Regions from separate parts of the Thomasclavelia spiroformis DSM 1552 genome, predicted to be linked through region 2. Evidence: a T-box and tRNA genes for the amino acid it is inferred to sense, from the RefSeq annotation. Region 2 holds a T-box; the other holds one or more tRNA genes.
The links. A T-box is a leader RNA that pairs with one kind of tRNA and senses whether it is charged. The one in region 2 lies ahead of lysS (lysine--tRNA ligase), so its partner is inferred to be a tRNA-Lys.
Positions count from the first base shown of each region.

Region 1 (6,579 bases), 360 kb from region 2:
TTCAAAATATCTTTATAACTAGCTCCATCTAATGCCATAGCTTGAGCTCCGTATTGACTCATTCCTACACCATGGCCACTTCCCTTAGTAGTAAAAGTATATTTACCGTTTGCATAATCAATTGTAAAGCAACTTGAAGGTAAACCTAACTTTTCTCTAACTTCACGTCCACTATAATTTTTGCCACCAACACTCAAAGTCTCAACACGACCACTTTTTTTGTATGCAATAATATTAAAATCCAAATTTTCACAACTAAACTTACTTTCTAATTCACTTTTAGTAAATGTCATTTGTCTTGTGTTTTTAGGATCAATAGTCAAATCCCAATGACTATCAACACTTCTTAAATAAGGTAAAGCACTAGAATCAAAATAATCTTCTACATTTTCAGTATAACCATTACTCGAAGAAAAAAACAGTGCAGAAATATAATCACCTTGATACATCATTACTTCGTTTTTAGTTTCTGCAACAGCACTTTTGATTTTTTCATAATATTCATTATAATTATCGCCCCATTTTTTCTTCATTTCACTATCATCTAAATAAACTTGGGTATTTGTAGTATTATCCACACTTAAATTACGATTATAAACGTATGTTCGACTAGCTACAACTTGAGCCTTTAATGCCTCTTTTTCAAAATTAGCAGGCATTTCACCTGCAACTACTCCCAAAAGATATTCATCTAAATCTACATAATTAACATCATCATTAACAGTAACTGCAACTTTAACATTTTCTTCTTTTTTTACTTCTTTAATAACTTCGTCATCTTCTTTATTACCTTGAGACTGACCCATTGATAAAAAAATAATTACTATTAAAAAAACAATTCCAAACTTCACACTTATCTCTTTCATATATTTACCTCATCTAAAATATATGAAAAAAACTTATTTATATGTTAAAAATGAATTGACGTAAACTCTAAAATAAAAGAACCTAATAAATAACCTAATACCAATGATGCAATCAAAAAAAATAAATAAAACTCTCGAAGTTTAGTTTTTCTAATCACATTATCAAAATTAAAACAACTAAGGCCCCACATCGAAAGCATTACTGAAATAACATATACCAAAGTTTTAATAATTTGATATGACATCTTACATACCACCTTTCATATTTAATATATCATCTTTTTATAATTTAAGCATAGACTATACTAGGTGATAAAATGGACATTACAATGATAAAAAATTTAATTTACAATCTATTATATCTTGCTGCTAACTACGATTTAATTCTTACTATTGCCCCCAATGAAACAGTTAAAAATCAATTGCATAACTATTCATCTGATTGTAAAAATAACGCAACTTTTCTTGATAAACTTTATCAAGAACTGAACACTACCAGTTTCTTTCCATTACTTGAAAAACCAGAATTTCATGGTAATTTTAAACAATCAACTATGTGGCTTTTAAAATACACTGAAAATGCATATCGCATTTTTCATCTAAATTCTTATAACAATAAATTTCCAGATAATCAAATTAAAATATTAAAATATATTTCCGGTAATTTAATCAACCAATACATGGGGCTTTGTCATATAATACTAACAAAATAATATATAAATAAAAAATCCAAGATAACTCTTGGATTAATTTTCTAATGGTGACCTGTACGGGATTCGAACCCGTGAATGCATGCGTGAAAGGCATGTGAGTTAACCGTTTCTCCAACAGGCCATGGCGCTTGAAGTAGGACTCGAACCTACGACCGATCGGTTAACAGCCGATTGCTCTACCAACTGAGCTATTCAAGCAAATGGAGCGGGTGATGGGAATCGAACCCACGTAGTCAGCTTGGAAGGCTGAAGTTCTACCATTGAACTACACCCGCATCTCCTTTTTAGCAGAGCCCTTAACGACTACTGCTCATGTATAATAACATTTATATTAAATTAATGCAAGCATTTTTTTAAAAATTTTAAAAATTTTTTTCAATAATTTTACTCATCTATATACACAAATATCATCCTTTTAATCCCAAAACAAAAAAGCACTGATATAATCAGCACTTATTGATTCGACTCGTTTCCAGTATTAACATCCCCTTCATCTAAAGGAATATCATTAGAATCTTCTATTCCATTATCTTCAATTGGTTTATCATTAGATTCATTAGTTTGATCACTCTCATCAGTTTTTTTATCAGTAGCTTTATTTTTATCATCTGCCTCAGAAGATTTTTGAGATTCTTTATCATTATCTTCATTTTTATTGCTTTCATCTATCTGCTCTTGTAATTCATTAATTTGTGCTTGTTGATCTTGATAATATTCATAAGCAAAATAGCCACCAACACAAATTCCTGCTATAACAATTAAAATCAACAAAAATATGATTAATGTCGAAAATACTGAACGACCTTTCTTTTCTTTTTTTACTTTTGTTTTAACTTTAGTTTTATTCTTTCTTTTAGTTTTTGTTACTTTCTTTTTCTTTGCTCGCTTTTGTTTATTGTCTTTTTTAGATTTATCTTCACTTCCATCTTCATTTAAATCATCTTCATAAATAATATCTTCCACTTCTGTAGTATCATCAAATTCAAATCTTTTTGCCATTATTTACACCTCTTTTATATTAATATTATACAAAGATATGAATTTTATATAAACAACAATAATAAATTAACTGATTTTACACTTTTATCACTTATACTCCTATAATATAGAACCTCTTTTATTTAATGTTCTAAAAAAACAACATTAATTTGAAAAGATACTTTAAAAAGAGAAAGTTAATGCACTAATTTAATATCTGTTAGTAGTAAAGAAAAATTTTATGAATGTTACAAATTTAAAACCGTCCTCTTGATATAAATGGTTATGGTAAGAAAATCAGGGAATCATATTTTTCTAACCCAAATCATAATATATATATTTTAACTTTATAGAAAGCACTTAAATCTATTATTATAAAAAAAGATGACATAAACATATGTCATCATATTGCACTTAAAATATGGAGCGGGTGATGGGAATCGAACCCACGTAGTCAGCTTGGAAGGCTGAAGTTCTACCATTGAACTACACCCGCAAGAATGGTGCCCAGGGCCGGAATCGAACCGGCACGGATTTTAAGGTCCGCAGGATTTTAAGTCCTGTGCGTCTACCAGTTTCGCCACCTGGGCAATTTATAAGAAATGGTGACCCGCAGGCGATTCGAACGCCTGACCCTCTGATTAAAAGTCAGATGCTCTACCGGCTGAGCTAGCGGGTCATATTGGCTGGGGTACCTGGATTCGAACCAGGGAGATGACAGAGTCAAAGTCTGTTGCCTTACCGCTTGGCTATACCCCAAGAAGATGGTGGAGGAGGGCGGATTCGAACCACCGAACCGAAAGGAACTGAGTTACAGTCAGCCGCGTTTAGCCACTTCGCTACTCCTCCATCATGGTGCCGGCTAAAGGACTTGAACCCTCAACCTACTGATTACAAGTCAGTTGCTCTACCAATTGAGCTAAGCCGGCGTATTTTTTATTTTAATGGTGGAGGTTAACGGACTCGAACCGCTGACCCTCTGCTTGTAAGGCAGATGCTCTCCCAACTGAGCTAAACCTCCATAAATCTTGCTTAATTAATATATCATATCTATATCAACAAGTCAACTACTTTTTTCACCAAATTTATTTTTGGATTTTTCAATCACAAAATATTCATTGGCTCAAGCAAGAACTATATTATCATAACTATTAAATTTTTTCAACAAAAAGTTTAAATTTTTTATTTTTTCTAAAAAACTTCAACTTTTACCCCAATAATACATTTAATTTTATAAAATATAATTTTATCAATAAAACTGATTATCATCTAAAAAACACTAATTAATATTATTTACTTACAAATAATTTTTTCATGTAAGCGTTATCTTTTTATTACTATATTAATGCTCTTTTGTTTAAAGATATGATAAAATTATATTATAAAGTTCAATTACAGAAAGGTGGTTATTTTAATGAGAACTTATCATGCAAATGAAATTGGAAATGTTGCCGTGTTAGGACATTCCGGTTGCGGTAAAACAAGCATTGTCGAAGCGATGGCGTATCGTAGCGGCCTAATTGATCATATCGGCAATGTTAATAGCGGAAATACACTTAGTGATTATAGCAGTGAAGAAATTTCTCGTAAATCTTCTGTTAATCTTTCTGTTATTCCAGTTGAATGGAATAACTGTAAAATTAATTTAATTGACGTTCCTGGTACTTTTGATTTTACTGGTGAATGTGAATCTGCTTTAAGTGTATGTGAATCTGCTTTAATAATTGTTCCTTCATCATCTGGCATTAACGCTGGAACTAAACAAGCTATGTATAAAGCTAAAGATAAAGCTAAAATAATTTATATTAATGGTTTAGACAATCCTAATAGTGATTATGCAACTAAATTACAACAATTAAAAGATACTTATGGTAAGGCTATTGCCCCTATTCAAGTACCAATTATGGATAATAATAAAATGATTGGATATATTAATGTTGCGAAAATGGAAGGACGTATTTTTGAAGGTACCCAAACTAAGCCTATGGATATTCCTGAAGAATTGATGGATCAAGTTACTCCAATTAAAGAAATGATTGATGAAGCCGTTGCCAATACAAGTGATGAATTATTAGAAAAATATATTAATGAAGAACCCTTTACTAAAGAAGAAATTTCTTTAGCTTTGCGTAAAGGTGTTATTGAAAAAACTTTAATTCCTGTTTTATGTGGTACAGATCAAATCGGTATTCAAATAATTTTAAATTCTATGGTTGCCTTTTTTAGTGCCGCAGGCGATATGAGCAATTCACTAATCGTTGAAAATGTCGATAAAAACGAAGAAGAAATTATTGGTTATGATGAAAAATTACCTGGTAGTATTTTTATCTTTAAAACAATTGCCGATCCATTTATTGGACGTACTTCTTTATTTAAAGTTATCACAGGAACTATATACAGCGGTACATCGATATATAATGTAAAGCGTAAAGAAGTTGAAAAGATTACCAAACTATATCAACCAATAGGAAAAAAATTAATTGAAGTAGATTGCTTACATGCTGGAGATATTGGTGCTGTTACAAAATTTAATTTTTCTAAAACCAATGATACTTTATGCATGGCTGGATACCAGATAATTGTTCCTGAAATTAATTTTTCTACACCATATTATGGCAAATCAATTGTTCCAGTTGGTAAAAGCAACGAAGAAAAGATCACTAATGCTATTAATAAATTATTAGAAGAAGATCCAACATTACAATTTAAACCTAACTACGAAACAAAGCAACAATGTATATATGGTATTGGTGATATTCATTTAGATGTTTTATTATCAAAATTAAAAAATAAATTTAAAGTTGATGCCACATATGAAGATATCAAAATACCATATCGTGAAACAATTAGAAAAAGTGTCACCCAAAGAACTCGTTATAAAAAGCAATCAGGTGGTCATGGTCAATTTGGTGAAGTAGAAATTACTTTCGAACCATCACACGATTACACTAAACCTTATATTTTTGAAGAAAAAATATTTGGTGGTGCTATTCCAAAAACATACTTTCCTGCCGTTGAAAAAGGATTAGCAGAAAGCGTTAAAACTGGTGTTTTAGCTAAATATCCTGTTTTAGGAATTAAAGCTACATTAATTGATGGTTCATATCATAATGTTGATTCATCAGAGATGGCATTTAAAACTGCTACTTCAATGTGTTTTAAAGAAGCTATCCCAAAGGCAAATCCCGCATTGCTTGAACCATATATGAAAATGAAGGTAATCGTTGATGAAGAATATACAGGAGATATTATGAGCAATTTTAATACTAAACGTGCTCGGGTTATTGGTAGCGATATTTTAAATGACGGCTTAGTAAAGATAATTGCCGAAGCACCAATGAGTGAAGTTATGAATTATGCTGTTGATTTAAGATCTATTACCCAAGGGCAAGGTGTTTTTGAAATGGAATTTTTAGATTATGAATTTGCTCCTGATAATATTGCTAAAAAAATAATCAATAATTAAATTAGTAGCTGGATATTTATTAAATATCCAGTTATTTCTTTTATTTGATGTATAAAAATGTTATCATAAAAGCATGAAATCAGGAGGAAAAAATAATGAATGTACTTGTTTGCGGAGGAGCTGGCTATATTGGTAGCCATATCTGTGTAGAATTATTAGATGCTGGATACGAAGTAACAGTAATCGATGATTTTTCTAACTCTAAACCAGAAGTATTAGAACATATCAAGGAAATCACCGGAAAAGAAGTTAAGTTTTATGAGTTTAATATTTTAAACGAAGAAAAAACAGAAGCTGTATTTAAAGAAAATAAAATTGATGCCGTTATTCACTGTGCTGCTTTTAAGGCTGTTGGTGAATCAGTAGAAAAACCAATTGAATATTATACTAACAATTTAACTACAACATTAATAGTTAGTAAAATGATGAAAAAATACAATGTCAATCAAATTGTTTTTTCATCTAGTGCTACTGTATACGGAGATCCTGAAAAAGTCCCAATTACAGAAGACTGTAAACTAGGTGAAACAACAAATCCTTATGGAACAAGCAAAGC
Region 1 covers NZ_CP102275.1:2,127,882-2,134,460, forward strand. Annotated here, with positions in the region: gene spoIID (stage II sporulation protein D) at 1-866, opposite strand, end outside; gene NQ543_RS10075 (DUF1146 domain-containing protein) at 911-1,111, opposite strand; gene NQ543_RS10080 (hypothetical protein) at 1,184-1,579, shown strand; tRNA gene NQ543_RS10085 (tRNA-Glu) at 1,625-1,700, opposite strand; tRNA gene NQ543_RS10090 (tRNA-Asn) at 1,702-1,777, opposite strand; tRNA gene NQ543_RS10095 (tRNA-Gly) at 1,781-1,854, opposite strand; gene NQ543_RS10100 (DUF2371 domain-containing protein) at 2,033-2,578, opposite strand; tRNA gene NQ543_RS10105 (tRNA-Gly) at 2,980-3,053, opposite strand; tRNA gene NQ543_RS10110 (tRNA-Leu) at 3,059-3,147, opposite strand; tRNA gene NQ543_RS10115 (tRNA-Lys) at 3,161-3,236, opposite strand; tRNA gene NQ543_RS10120 (tRNA-Gln) at 3,241-3,316, opposite strand; tRNA gene NQ543_RS10125 (tRNA-Tyr) at 3,323-3,406, opposite strand; tRNA gene NQ543_RS10130 (tRNA-Thr) at 3,411-3,486, opposite strand; tRNA gene NQ543_RS10135 (tRNA-Val) at 3,503-3,578, opposite strand; gene NQ543_RS10140 (elongation factor G) at 3,972-6,023, shown strand; gene galE (UDP-glucose 4-epimerase GalE) at 6,119-6,579, shown strand, end outside.
Region 1: it has a tRNA-Lys gene. The T-box ahead of lysS (lysine--tRNA ligase) is inferred to sense a tRNA for this amino acid. The anticodon was not compared.

Region 2 (6,579 bases):
AATACACTACATCTCACATGACTATATTGAAAAATTTGATAATGTTGCTTATCTTAAAAATATTACTTCTTTTAATAATAAAAGATTAACTATAAATCTTGATGATTCTAGAAATACTGCTATTACTAAATATAAATAATGTGATAACCCTTAAAATATATGCCCATTAAACTTATTAAAAATCTTAATTTTTTATTCTCTTTATCTCTAGGATTACATCCACATTAAATAAAACTAATAATATACAATACTTTTATTCTAGCATCACGTATAAATTCAAGTTCATATCAATTGTGACAATACAACATTTCCCCAAACAGCATCGTCAAAACAAGACTCTCACTCTCTTCATGAATTTATATATCATTGAATACATGTATACAGATTCAGCCACACTCAATCATAATTTTAATAAATGTTAACACGTCTATGATATACACAAAATAAATAATATAGATGAACATTTATATAAGCTACAGGAACTATTGTTTTCAATATATATCATTCACTTTTCAAATTCTAATAAGTATCAGCCAACTTTAATAAAATATATTAATTCCTATATAGTTAGCTTTCTAAAATAAAATGGCACACCTAAAATCTAGTTTTCTATATATAAAATATATTGCACAGATTTCTTAACCCATTGTACCACTTTAATATTTCGTTTTATCTGCTTCCCCGACATTTTTATATTAAAGCATTTAAAAAACAAACTATGACAAATTTCCCGGACAAATCTGCATTTTTCTCTTCCAAAAGCTTCTGAGCCATGGGCAGGTAAAATAGAAATATTATAAGTCTACTATATCAAAAAAAAAACAAATCAACAATAAATAATACTACTTTTTTATTATTTTATTATTTTTTTATTAAAAAATTACCTATTTTTAAAAGTTATTGCTTACATTATTACGCAAAAAAATGTAAAAATATTATTTTAAGTTTTATCTATTTAAGACAATATGTAGCTAAAAATAGTTCAATTTTATTTAATCATCATTCCATTCTTGATGATTATATCTCAAATCCTTAAATAAAAATCAAATATACTTTTTATTTTATAATTGTATAAATATTTTGTATTTGACATACTACACCTGAATGTAAAGTTATCTGAATTAGTAATAGCTGTTATGGCTAATGTAATCGTTTATTACATATGCAAATAGCTAGATAGACACTTATAACAATAACCAGCCTAGTGATAAACCACTCTAAAAGTTAAAAAAGGTTAGAGCTACCACTCTAACCTTTTTTCATTGACATAATGTCATCTAATTTATGAATAGACTATAGCATATAATCTACTTAATTTCAAGTATGCTTATTTTTGGCTATTTTATACTTTCTAATTCAAATTATTTTCCTCTTGGTTTCATTTGTGGGAACAAGATAACTTCTTGGATAGATTCTTGACCAGTTAATAACATCACAAGTCTATCAATACCCATACCCATTCCACCTGTTGGTGGTAATCCGTATTCCAATGCTTCTACATAATCTAAATCCATTTCGTTTGCTTCATCATTTCCAAGTTCTTTTTCTTTTAATTGATTAGCAAATCTTTCATATTGATCATCAGGATCATTTAATTCATTAAAAGCATTTGCATATTCATTACCACAGATAAATAATTCAAAACGTTGTGTAAAACGTGGATCTTCCGGATTTTTTCTTGCTAATGGTGAAATTTCTACTGGATGCCCATAAACAAATGTTGGATCTACAATTGTTTCTTCTACATATTTTTCAAAGAATTCATTAATGATATGACCATATTCATAATGTGGTTCAATTTCGATATGATGTTCTTCAGCTAATTTTTTAGCATCTTCAAATGTCATATCTCCGGCAAAATCAATTCCTGTTTTTTCTTTAATAGCATCTGTCATTGAAATACGTTTAAACCCAGGAGCTAATGAAATTTTATGACCTTTATATTCAATTTCATAAGTTCCACATACTTCATTTGCAGCATTTGAAATAATTCCTTCCGTTAAATCCATCATTCCTTCAAGATCACTAAATGCTTTATAAACTTCAATTGTTGTAAATTCTGGGTTATGAGTTCGATCCATTCCTTCATTTCTAAATAAACGTCCAATTTCATAAACAGCATCCATTCCACCAACAATTAATCTTTTTAATGATAATTCAGTTGCAATACGTAAATAGAAATTTACATCTAACGTATTATGATGAGTAACAAATGGTCTTGCACTAGCTCCTCCTAAAATTGGATTTAGTACTGGAGTTTCTACTTCTACATAACCTTTATTATCCAAATAATGTTGAATTGAACGAATAATTTTTGGTCTTGTAAAAGCAATTTTACGAGCATCTTCATTCATGATTAAATCAACATAACGACGACGATAACGTTCTTCAACATCAGTTAAACCATGATATTTTTCAGGTAAAGGACGTAATGCTTTTGTTAAATGTGTATATTCTTCAACTTTAACAGAACATTCACCAGTATTTGTCATAAACACTGTTCCTTTTACACCAATAATATCTCCAATATCACCTTTTTTTACAAGTTCATATACATCTTCACCAATTGCATCTTTACGAACATATAATTGAATTTGACCCTCACGATCTTGAATATGCATAAAGCAAACTTTACCTTTACGACGTTTAGTCATAATTCTTCCTGCAAGTTTAACTTCAACTACCATTTCTTCTAATTCTTCATGTGTTTTATCACCATATTTTTCTTTAATTTCTTTAGAATATGCTGTTACATCAAATTTTTGTCCAAATGGATCAATTCCTTTATCAATTAATTCTTGTAACTTTTCACGACGAACTAATTCCTGTTCACTAAACTTTCTTTCTTCCATTTTTTCCTCCTAAATATAAAAAACTTCCATCCCAAAGGGACGAAAGTATCGTGGTACCACCCTATTTCATTAATAAGTCACCTTATTAACCTCATTAACTATCAAATAATAGTCTTGCCTGTAACGTGGCTCACGTTATCTAATCAATTTAAATATCCTAGATACAGCTCCTAGTCTTTTTTCATTATACCTATCATTATCTCTTTCCACCAGCCGAGACTCTCTAGAATGATCAAAATACAATTACTCCTCTATTCATCGCCTTTATTCATCATTGTAATCTTAACTTATATTATATATATTGTCAATATCAATCTTTCTAAACTAATTATTTTAATCCATAAATAAAAAGCCTTATCTATGTAAGACTTCTATTTAATATGATCAATAATATGTCGTGCTACAATAATACCATTTGCACCAGCTTGAGCTAATCCTCTTGTTAAACCAGCACCATCACCGGCAACATATAAATCATCAATTTCACATTCAAAACCTTCTCGAACTTTTGGACGAGCTGAATAAAATTTTGCTTCAACTCCGTATAATAAAGTATGTTCATTGGCAATACCAGGTGTTACTTTATCTAATGCTTCAATCATTTCTATGATTGATTTCATCGTGTTATAGGGCAAAACTAAACCTAAATCACCAGGAACAGCTTCTTTAAGAGTTGGAACAGTATAACCTTCTTTTAAACGTTTTTCTGTTGTTCTTCTACCTCTTTTGATATCACCATATCTTTGAACCATTACAGAACCATTTGATAATTTATTTGCTAAACGACTTACCTCATGAGCAAATTCATTTGGTTCATTAAAAGGTTCACTAAATGTATGAGATACTAATAAAGCAAAATTAGTATTTTTACTTCCTAATTTAGGATCATGATAAGCGTGTCCATTAGCTAACATTGTTCCACTATGATTTTCAATTACAACATGTCCTGATGGATTTGAACAAAATGTTCTTACTTTAGTTCCAACACTTGTATTATATATAAATTTACCCTCATATAAACTATTATTAATTTCTTCCATAACAATATTACTTGTTTCCACTCGAACCCCAATATCAACTTGATTATTATAAAGTTCTAAGCCATGTTTTTTCAATACTTTTGTCAACCAAGCTGAACCATCACGTCCTGGTGCTAAAACAACTTTTTTAGCATTAATTACTTCACCGTTTTCTAAAATTACACCTTTAGCATGATTATCTTCTACTAAAACCTCTTTAACAGCTGTTTTAAACAACATATCAATATGTTCTTTTAATTTAGTAGACATTTCTGTCATTATTCTTAAATTTTCTTCAGTTCCTAAATGACGAACTTTAGCTCTAAGCAATTTTAATCCAACAGCATATCCACGATGTTCAATTTCTTTGACCTTATCTGTTGTAGGATCTGTAATTTCCTTAGTTGCACCATGTTTTAAATAAAGATTATCGACATATTGAATAATATCTTCTACTTCATCTGTAGATAAATAGTCAGTTAACCAACCACCGAATTCACTAGTAATATTGAATTTGCCATCAGAATATGCACCAGCTCCTCCAAATCCTGCAGTAATTGAACATGCTGGTAAACATCCAGGCTCATTGTTTTTTATAATCGGACATGATTTTATTTTCTTTTCTTTAATTGGACAATGACGATTCATTACATCTTGTCCTTTATCTATAAGCAATACTTTCAATTCTGGTTGTTTTAGATATAATTCATAACAAGCCATAATTCCTGCTGGACCAGCTCCAACAACCACAACATCATAATTTTTGTTCATTTGATCGCTCCGTTCTGGGTTTTATGCTAACCCTACTAATTATAATCAATATTTTTTTTAATTTCAATATTTTATAATTAACAAGATAAAAACTTACATTATTAAATATTTGCATTTGTATATTTTTTTTACAAAAGTACATATTATATTTTATAATTCATTTTTATAATAACATTTACACATTTAATTAATCATGATAATATAGAAAAAGTGTGCTTGAAAAGCACATTAAATTAATTTAAGAAAGGATGTTGAAATATGCAAAATTTTCTTAGCATATTAAATGAATTCTTATATAGCAATATTTTAATTTTGTTACTTGTAGTAACAGGTTTATATTTTTCAATAAAAACCAAATTTGTGCAATTTAGATTATTTCCTGAAGGTATTCGTTTATTAAAGGAAAAATCAAAACATGAAAACAGTGTTTCATCATTTCAAGCTTTGATGATTTCTACTGCTTCAAGAGTTGGTACAGGTAATATTGCTGGTGTTGCTACTGCTTTAGCTGCAGGTGGCCCTGGTTCTATTTTTTGGATGTGGCTAACTGCTTTTATTGGAGGTGCTAGTGCTTTTATTGAGTCAACTTTAGCTCAAGTATATAAAGAAAAAGATGGCGAGGCTTTTAGAGGAGGGCCAGCTTATTATATTGAAAAAGCTTTAAAGAAACGTTGGTTAGGAATTGTTTTTTCTTGTCTATTGATTGCTTGTTTTATTTTTGGTTTTAATCCACTGCAAGCTTATAATGTTAGTAGTGCGGTTGAATATTATTTTGAAAATAATCAAGTAGTAAGTGTTATTATCGGTATTATTTTAGCTCTTATAACTGCATTAGTTATCTTTGGTGGTGTACATCGAATTGGAATTATTAGTTCCACTGTTGTTCCAATTATGGCTGTTTTATATATATTGATAGGGCTATATATTACACTTACTAATATTGATAAACTTCCTACAATTTTTGCTGATATATTTAGTCAAGCATTTGATTTTAATGCTATAATTGGTGGGTTTAGTGGTTCTTGTGTAATGTATGGAATAAAAAGAGGTTTATTTTCAAATGAAGCAGGAATGGGTTCAGCTCCAAATGCTGGAGCTACTGCTGATGTTTCTCATCCTGTTAAACAAGGACTAGTTCAAACCATTTCTGTTTTCATTGACACTATTTTAATTTGTTCTACTACAGCATTTATGTTATTAAATTATGGAACAGATTCAGGATTAACAGGTATGCCATATGTTCAACAAGCAATTTTTGTAGAGATTGGTGAGTATGGTATACACTTTATAACAATTTCAATATTTTTATTTGCTTTTTCATCTTTAATTGGAAATTATTGTTATGCTGAAAGTAATCTAAAATTTATTATTAATAATAAAAAGATTTTATTTATTTTTAGAATTATTACTATCATTGTTATTTTCCTTGGAGCGCAAGCTAATTTTAATACTATTTGGAATTTAGCCGATATATTAATGGGCTTTATGGCTATTTTAAATATTATCGTAATTTTATTTCTTGGCAAGATTGCTATTAAATGTTTAAATGATTATTGCTGTCAAAAGAAATCTAATATAGATCCTGTTTTTAACCCAGAAAAATTAAATATAAAAGGAACTACATATTGGAATGAAATTAATTTAAAAAAACAAAAAAATTAAATAATTATTTAAAAATAAAAAGAGTAGATTGTTTTTACTCAATAATAGATAACTAAAAATAAAAGATTTATACTTGTCAATCATTTAATAAGTCTCTATTTAACATCTATCCTAAAGTAAGAAGAAATCCATAAGTCAATGTAATCATTAAGTTAAGGAAATAACATTATGGACACTGATACAAAATATCAGTGTCCTCTTTTTTATTTAAAATTGCTAACATTTAAAAAAGTTTAAATCATTGTATTATAACATTAAATAATTCTCATTCTCTT
Region 2 covers NZ_CP102275.1:2,483,530-2,490,108, forward strand. Annotated here, with positions in the region: gene lysS (lysine--tRNA ligase) at 1,362-2,852, opposite strand; T-box leader at 2,885-3,120, opposite strand; gene NQ543_RS11840 (NAD(P)/FAD-dependent oxidoreductase) at 3,224-4,642, opposite strand; gene NQ543_RS11845 (alanine/glycine:cation symporter family protein) at 4,901-6,304, shown strand.